Nitratifractor salsuginis DSM 16511: one gene and its partner. The main gene of each other region encodes a partner of the protein of the gene in region 2 in a complex. Links are inferred from orthologs where the notes say so. Each region holds a gene or a part of one and is shown on either strand. Other genes may lie near its edges.

Evidence for each region.
Region 1: the proteins of hisF (region 2) and hisH are in contact, whole or in part, in a crystal structure (PDB 6RU0), measured with the Thermotoga maritima proteins. The link is inferred for Nitratifractor salsuginis DSM 16511 from one-to-one orthologs. Residues at the interface, in WP_004080486.1 of Thermotoga maritima: Met1, Leu2, Ala3, Arg5, Ser40, Glu41, Asp45, Glu46, Ala70, Glu71, Ile73, Asp74, Ile75, Pro76, Phe77, Asp98, Lys99, Ser122, Gln123, Glu161, Thr195, Leu196, Asn247, Arg249, Glu251; in WP_004080484.1 of Thermotoga maritima: Asn15, Arg18, Arg22, Arg117, Leu118, Pro119, His120, Met121, Gly122, Trp123, Asn124, Asn134, Gly135, Tyr136, Tyr138, Val140, Tyr158, Glu180, Lys181, Ser182, Ser183, Lys184, Ile185.

Annotation. Positions count from the first base shown.
Region 1 is NC_014935.1:1,683,478-1,686,754, reverse strand. What follows is about bases 72-3,025. They hold hisH (imidazole glycerol phosphate synthase subunit HisH), read right to left. Parts: upstream 1,899-3,025; coding sequence 1,245-1,898; downstream 72-1,244. Other genes in these bases: NITSA_RS08535 (lysophospholipid acyltransferase family protein), read left to right, coding at 2,934-3,025; NITSA_RS08540 (3'-5' exonuclease), read right to left, coding at 2,076-2,876; hisA (1-(5-phosphoribosyl)-5-[(5-phosphoribosylamino)methylideneamino]imidazole-4-carboxamide isomerase), read right to left, coding at 456-1,175; NITSA_RS08555 (50S ribosomal protein L11 methyltransferase), read right to left, coding at 72-459. Also shown: more of NITSA_RS08555, read right to left, coding at 1-71; more of NITSA_RS08535, read left to right, coding at 3,026-3,277. UniProt on the Escherichia coli protein: IGPS catalyzes the conversion of PRFAR and glutamine to IGP, AICAR and glutamate. The HisH subunit catalyzes the hydrolysis of glutamine to glutamate and ammonia as part of the synthesis of IGP and AICAR.
Region 2 is NC_014935.1:65,184-68,403, forward strand. Bases 324-3,220 are described here. They hold hisF (imidazole glycerol phosphate synthase subunit HisF), read left to right. Parts: upstream 324-1,335; coding sequence 1,336-2,106; downstream 2,107-3,220. Other genes in these bases: NITSA_RS00320 (ribonuclease J), read right to left, coding at 324-441; rsmA (16S rRNA (adenine(1518)-N(6)/adenine(1519)-N(6))-dimethyltransferase RsmA), read right to left, coding at 383-1,243; NITSA_RS00335 (5'-methylthioadenosine/S-adenosylhomocysteine nucleosidase family protein), read left to right, coding at 2,108-2,647; rlmN (dual-specificity RNA methyltransferase RlmN), read left to right, coding at 2,640-3,220. In the rest of the region: more of NITSA_RS00320, read right to left, coding at 1-323.

The DNA of each region.
Region 1 (3,277 bases), 1.6 Mb from region 2 along the record:
GATCCCGCTGCCGCAGCCCACATCCAGGAGACGATCCTGGGGAGTGACATACTCGGCGATCGCCTCCAGGCAGCTATAAGTCGTAGCGTGATGCCCCGAGCCGAAGGCCAAAGCGGGGTTAATCAGGATGTTGATCTTCTCCTCCTTGGGAGGATACCACTCGGGATGGATGTAGAAGGGCCCCGCTTCGATGGGTTGTACCGAATCCTGATAAGCCTGGATCCAATCGACGTTCTCCTTCTCCTCCTCGGAAATTTCCAGGGGAAAGTCATTGGAGATTTCACGAACCATCGCTCGGACTTTGTCGATTAGTTCCCCGGTATCCTGTTCCGTGCGCAGGATGATGCGGTCCTCCCCGTATTCGATCGCCTCGTTGCTGACGGTGCCGATAAAATCGGCCAGGAGATCCACATAGGCCGAATCGGTGACAAAGGTCACTTCACTGTAACGCTCCTTCATCGGTTGGCTCCTTTCGCCAGGCGGAAAGCCTCTTCGAGATCAAGCGTCCCTTCGTAGAAGGCTTTGCCGACAATCGTTCCGTAGATTCCGGCTTCGATGAGACGCCGGATATCTTCGATGTCTCGGAGGCCGCCGCTGGCGATGGTGGGTAGGCCGCTGGCGTGGGCGATGGAGCGGGTAAATTCGACATTGATACCGCTGAGCATTCCGTCGCGTCCCACATCGGTGCAGATGATCGCTTCAACTCCCGCGTCGGCAAAGGCTCTGGCCAGGTCGGTGGCCTTCATTTCACTCACTTCGGCCCAGCCCTCCACGGCCACCATCCCGTCGATAGCGTCGATCCCGACCACGATGGGGTATTTTGCGGCCATTTTCCGCACGAAATCGGGGTCTTTGACCGCTACGGAACCCAGGATCAAACGATCGACCCCTAGATCGAGATACATTCGGATCGTCTCCTCGTCCCGAATACCTCCGCCCAGTTCCAGTTTCAGGTTGCAGTTTTCACGGATTTTCCGGATTTGCTCCAGATTCTTCGGTTCACCGGCGAAGGCACCGTTGAGATCCACCAGATGGAGCCATTCGCTCCCAAGCTCTTCGAAATGCTTGGCGACCTGCCAGGGCTCGTCGCTATAGATCTTGGCCGAATCCATCAAACCCTTGGAGAGACGGACGGCTTTTCCGTCTTTGAGGTCTATCGCGGGGAGGATAATCATTTTTGACCTTTGTCAAAAATATGTGAGGAGTTCGAGGTCATATTCATCCTTTGTTATACCAATAGGTTTTTAGAGTTTCGTGAAATTTTTGACGATCTTCAAGCCGTTATCGTGGCTCTTTTCGGGGTGAGGCTGGATGCCGAAGATATTCTCCCTCTGGACGGCAGAGACAAATTCATAACCATAATAGGTCTTGCCGATAGCATACTCATCATCGCAGACCGCATGGTAGGAGTGGACGAAGTAGAGATAGAATTCGTCGGGCAATCCCTCAAAGAGGGTTGATCTTCCATCTTCCGACTTCCATCTTTTATCTTCCCCTCCTTTCGTTCGCTGAACGAAAAGCTCGTTCCAGCCCATATGGGGAACCTTCAGAGTATGGTCGAATTTGCTTTCATCAAAGCGGACCACCCGACCGGGGATCAAACCCAGCCCCTGGTGCTTTCCAAACTCTTCACTCTCTTCAAAAAGAAGCTGCATCCCCAGGCAGGTTCCCATCAGCGGTTTGCCGCTTCGGGCGAACTCCCGGATCGCTTCGTCCATACCGGTCGAGCGTAAGTGCTCCATCGCATCGGGAAAGGCTCCCACTCCGGGCAATTGAATCCGATCGTATTTTTTGAGGTGTTTGGGATCACTCACCAGCTCAGCTCGGGCCCCCACCTTGGCAAAGGCGTTCAGGACCGAACCGAGGTTCCCCATTTTGTAGTCGATGACCCCAATCACGATGTTCTCCTGACGGGAACAAATGAGGAATGAGGAATGAGAAATGAGAAATGTGGAGTGACGCTAACTTGTTTTGCTTTTCTTGAATTCACCATTCTTCCCAATATACCAATACACCAATACACTAATACACCCTTCTTTCTGTAAGTATGCGATTATATCCAATGGGAGCTAACGTTAAATCTCCAAGCGTTCCAGCTCCTTTTCGATCGCTTCGGCGAAGGGGAGATAATATCCTTGTTCCTGCGGCATTTTCTCTTTCATCGATAGGAGAAAACGGGCATAGTCTTCCCGGGTCAGTTTGCCTCTGAGCAGTTCGTATTTCAGCCAGAGCCAATAGGTATTCAACACGTCCGATTGGCAATACTCTCTGATCTGTTCCAGTTTTCCCTCGTAGTAAAGTTGCGTTACCTGATCACCGCTCACATCGTATTTGCCCGGGATGCCGGCCATCGTGCAGAGCAGGTCGAGCTTGAGGTTCCTCACGGCGCCGAATCCCCCCAGACTGTCGAGCAGGTCGGTGTGGAACTCTTCGGCATAGCGTTGCCGGTAATTTTCCCATTTGGTTTTGTTGAGCTGGGGATTGTTCTGGTCGAACCAGGCCGGAAATGAGAAGTTGTAGCGCATGGCACGGATCAGAAGCATCGGCATATCGAATCCGCGGCCGTTGAAGGAGACCAGCCGGGGATTCTTTTCTTCGATGAAGTCAAAAAAATGCCGAATGATTTTTGCCTCATCCTCCGAATTGTGCCCGAAATCTCCCACTTTGATGAAATTGCCGAAATCATCGGCGATGACTGCGGAGAGGGCGACAACGCGATGATAGGGAAGCGGCAGAAAGGTATTGCCGTTGTGCGCTTCTGCATAGAGTTCTTGGGCTTTTTCGATGGCTTGGAGATCATCAAGCCCGCTCACCTCGAGGTTTTTACGGATCAGTTCGATATCGGGAATGGTTTCGCAGTCAAAAATACAAATCATTGTTTGCCTTTCGCTAGAATTATAGCAAGAGCCCAGAGAACAGGGAGTATTTCCGCTATGAGAAAACATCTCGAGTACTATGCCGTCAGAACGCTCCTGGGGGCTTCCCGATTTATGCCCCGCCCGGTACTCTACGGATTGGCTCGTTTGATTGTCGAGCGGAGCTATGCCCCCGGAGGACGGCGTGAACGGCGCATCCTGGAGCATCTAGCCTTGGCCTTTCCCGACAAATCGGCAAAAGATCTTGATCGTCTGGTCGAAGAATATCGATGGCATAAAGCGCACTTCTATACGGAGATGGTCCTGATGCTGACCAATCGAATGGATTATCGAGGGAGTATTGTCAATCTGAAGGAGGCCCAGGAAAAGATTGAAGCGCTCAGAAAACAGAATGAGCGAGG
Region 2 (3,220 bases):
GGTGAAGCGCAGTTTGCCCTTGGCCCCCATATCGATCTGTTTCCAGGGATTCATCCGCTCCTGCTGAACTCTTTCGTTCTCCAGGATGGCGGCTTTCATATCGGCGGGGACGGTGGTGTCGATCTTGGGACGACGACTGCCCCGTCCACGTCCGCCGCCGTTGCCGTTGCTACGGTTTTGGTTCTGATTGCGGTTGCTTTGATTGCGGTTTCTGTTGTTATTGTTGTTGCGACGGTTGCCTTCGTTGCGGCTTTTGTTCTCGCCGCCGTTGCTGCGTTCGCCTTGATTGTTGTTCTCTTTGCGGGGTGCCTCGGACGCAGCCCCGGCACTCTTGCCTTCCGTTTTTTTGTTGTTGCGGAAGGGATTGGGTCGTCTCCGGCTTCTATTGCCGGAGTTGTTCTTGTTCTGATTTTCCGTTGATGGGTTTTGATTCTTTTCCATGGTCGGGTTCCTTTGTCAATGCTTGATAGAGTCGATGATAAAGCGTCGTCCCGACCTGATGGGGTCGTAGCGTCTTGCCCAGCTTGAGCGCCTCGAAGAGGGGCTCGAGGAGCGATTTGGGGTAGGCGGCAGAGAGGTTTTTCATCAGGGTCTTTCTCGGCTGCCTAAACGCGGCTTTGAGAAAAGCTTCGAATCCCCCATCTGTCAGGTTGTGTTCTTTACGGATCTCCAGAACGGCGGATTCGACTTTGGGGGGCGGATTGAAAGCGGAGGGAGGCACCAGGAGGCGTATTCGCGCCTCACCGACACTCCCCGCCAGGACCGAGAGAGCCGAGAAATTCCGATCACCCTCCCGGGCTGCGAACTTTTCGGCGACCTCTTTTTGCACCATTGTGAGTGTGGATCGACAATGGGGGTCACGCAGGGCTTTCAAAATGATGTTGGTGGCGATGTAGTAGGGCAGATTGGCCACCAGCCGGTAGGGCCGGTCGATCAGGCTGCCGTTTTTCCATCGCTCCAGGACATCACCGCACTCCAGTCGGAGCCGGCCGTCGGCGATCTCCCGGGAAAAGTTTTTCCCCAGGTAGTCACACAACCGTTTGTCTACCTCGAACGCCGTCACAGGGCGGACGCGGACGAGCTCTTTGGTTAAATCACCTAACCCAGGCCCGATCTCTACCACCGGCAGATCGTCATCGGGCATCGATTGGATGATTTGTTCCACGACGCTTCGATCTTCCAAAAAGTTCTGTCCGAACCGTTTGTCAGCGATTTGGGAAGCGTCTGGCCTATAATTTTTCATTATACACTTTTTTACTTAAATGGCAATCGCCCAATTTCCCTACTTTGGATATAATCGGACTCTCAAAAATTATATTATATGGATAGAAAGCGATGCACAAAGATTATTTCGCTAAACGGATTATACCATGTCTCGATGTCAACGCCGGCCGGGTGGTCAAAGGGGTCAATTTCGTCAACCTCCGTGATGCCGGAGATCCGGTAGAGGTGGCGAGGCGTTACAACGAGGAGGGGGCCGACGAGTTGACCTTTCTCGATATCACCGCCACACACGAAGAGCGGGGGACCATCGTCGAAGTGGTTCGGCAGGTCGCCAAAGAGGTTTTCATTCCTTTGACGGTCGGCGGGGGGATCCGGGAGTTGGAAGATATCTATCGACTTTTGGATGCGGGATGCGACAAAGTCAGTATCAACTCAGCGGCGATCAAACGCCCCGCCTTCATCGAAGAGGGGGCCAAGCGCTTCGGCTCCCAGTGCATCGTCGTCGCCATCGATGCCAAACGGGTCGGGGAGGGGAAATGGAATATCTTCACCCACGGCGGGCGCAAAGATACCGGCATCGACGCGATCGAGTGGGCGAAGGAGGCTTACAACCGGGGAGCCGGAGAATTGCTGGTGACCTCTATGGATGCCGACGGCACCAAGGCCGGATTCGACAATGAACTCAACCAACGGATCGGGGAAGTGGCCCCCATCCCTATCATCGCCAGTGGGGGAGCGGGAACGATGCGGCATATCGAAGAGGCCTTTACCGTGGGCAAAGCCGATGCGGCTCTCGCGGCGAGTATTTTCCACTTTCGCGAGATCGACATTATGGATCTCAAACGCTATCTCAAATCCCGCGATATTCCCGTGAGGCTCTGAGATGTTCATCTGTGCGGGCAACAATGAAAGCTTCGACTTCGCACTGCCGATCGGGGTGGGCTTGGTGGAGTCGGCGATGAACCTGACGCGCCTGGCGAGTATGGAAGCTCCGGAGTTCCTGGTCTTCGTCGGGACGGCGGGCAGCTACGGCAAGCATCGGATCTTCGACATCGTCGAATCCAAAACGGCGGCCAATGTGGAGCAGGCGCTCTTGATGGGGACAGCATATACTCCGATCAACAATGTGGTTTCGGCCGCCCAGGATGTTTCACGTGAAACAATCGTCAACTCCTCCAACTATATCACGACCGATAAAGAGATGGCGAAAAAGTTTTTGGCCAAACGGCTGGAGTTGGAAAATATGGAGTTTTTCTCTGTCCTGGCGGTGGCCAAAATGTTCAACATCCCGGCCGGTGGAGTTTTCTGCGTCACGAATTATTGCGACGAGAATGCTCACGAGGATTTTTTGAAAAATCAAAAAGAGGCGATGCAGCGTCTCGAAAATTATCTCAGAGACAAAGGTGTCTTAAAAAATGACTAATGACCAACGATCGACGACCAACGATTCCGAAAAAAGAATCATCCACGACTATACCAAAGAGGAACTGGGCCGGGAGATTCAGCCCGCCTTTAGAGCCAAACAGATCTACAACTGGATCTACCACAAACACGCCGACAGTTTCGAGGAGATGGCCAACCTTCCCAAAACGATGCGCCAGGAGCTGGCAAAAAAATATGAACTGCATCCCCTGGAGATGGTTTCGAAACAGGAGAGCCGCGACGGGAGTATCAAGTATCTCTTCCGGCTCCATGACGGGCACACCGTCGAAGCGGTTTTGCTGCTGATGAAAGAGGCTCAGTATCACGAAGACGGCACACTCAAACACCACCGCCGCTATACCGTTTGCATCTCTTCCCAGGTAGGATGTAAGGTAGGGTGCGCCTTTTGCCTCACGGCCAAAGGGGGATTTATCCGTAATCTCAGTGCCGGAGAGATCGTCGATCAGGTGCTGGAGATTTACAAAGATCAGAATATCCCCTCCAATCACCGTGTCAATCTGGTCTATATGGGGATGGGGGAGCCTCTTGACAATCTGGACAATGTGGCCAAGGC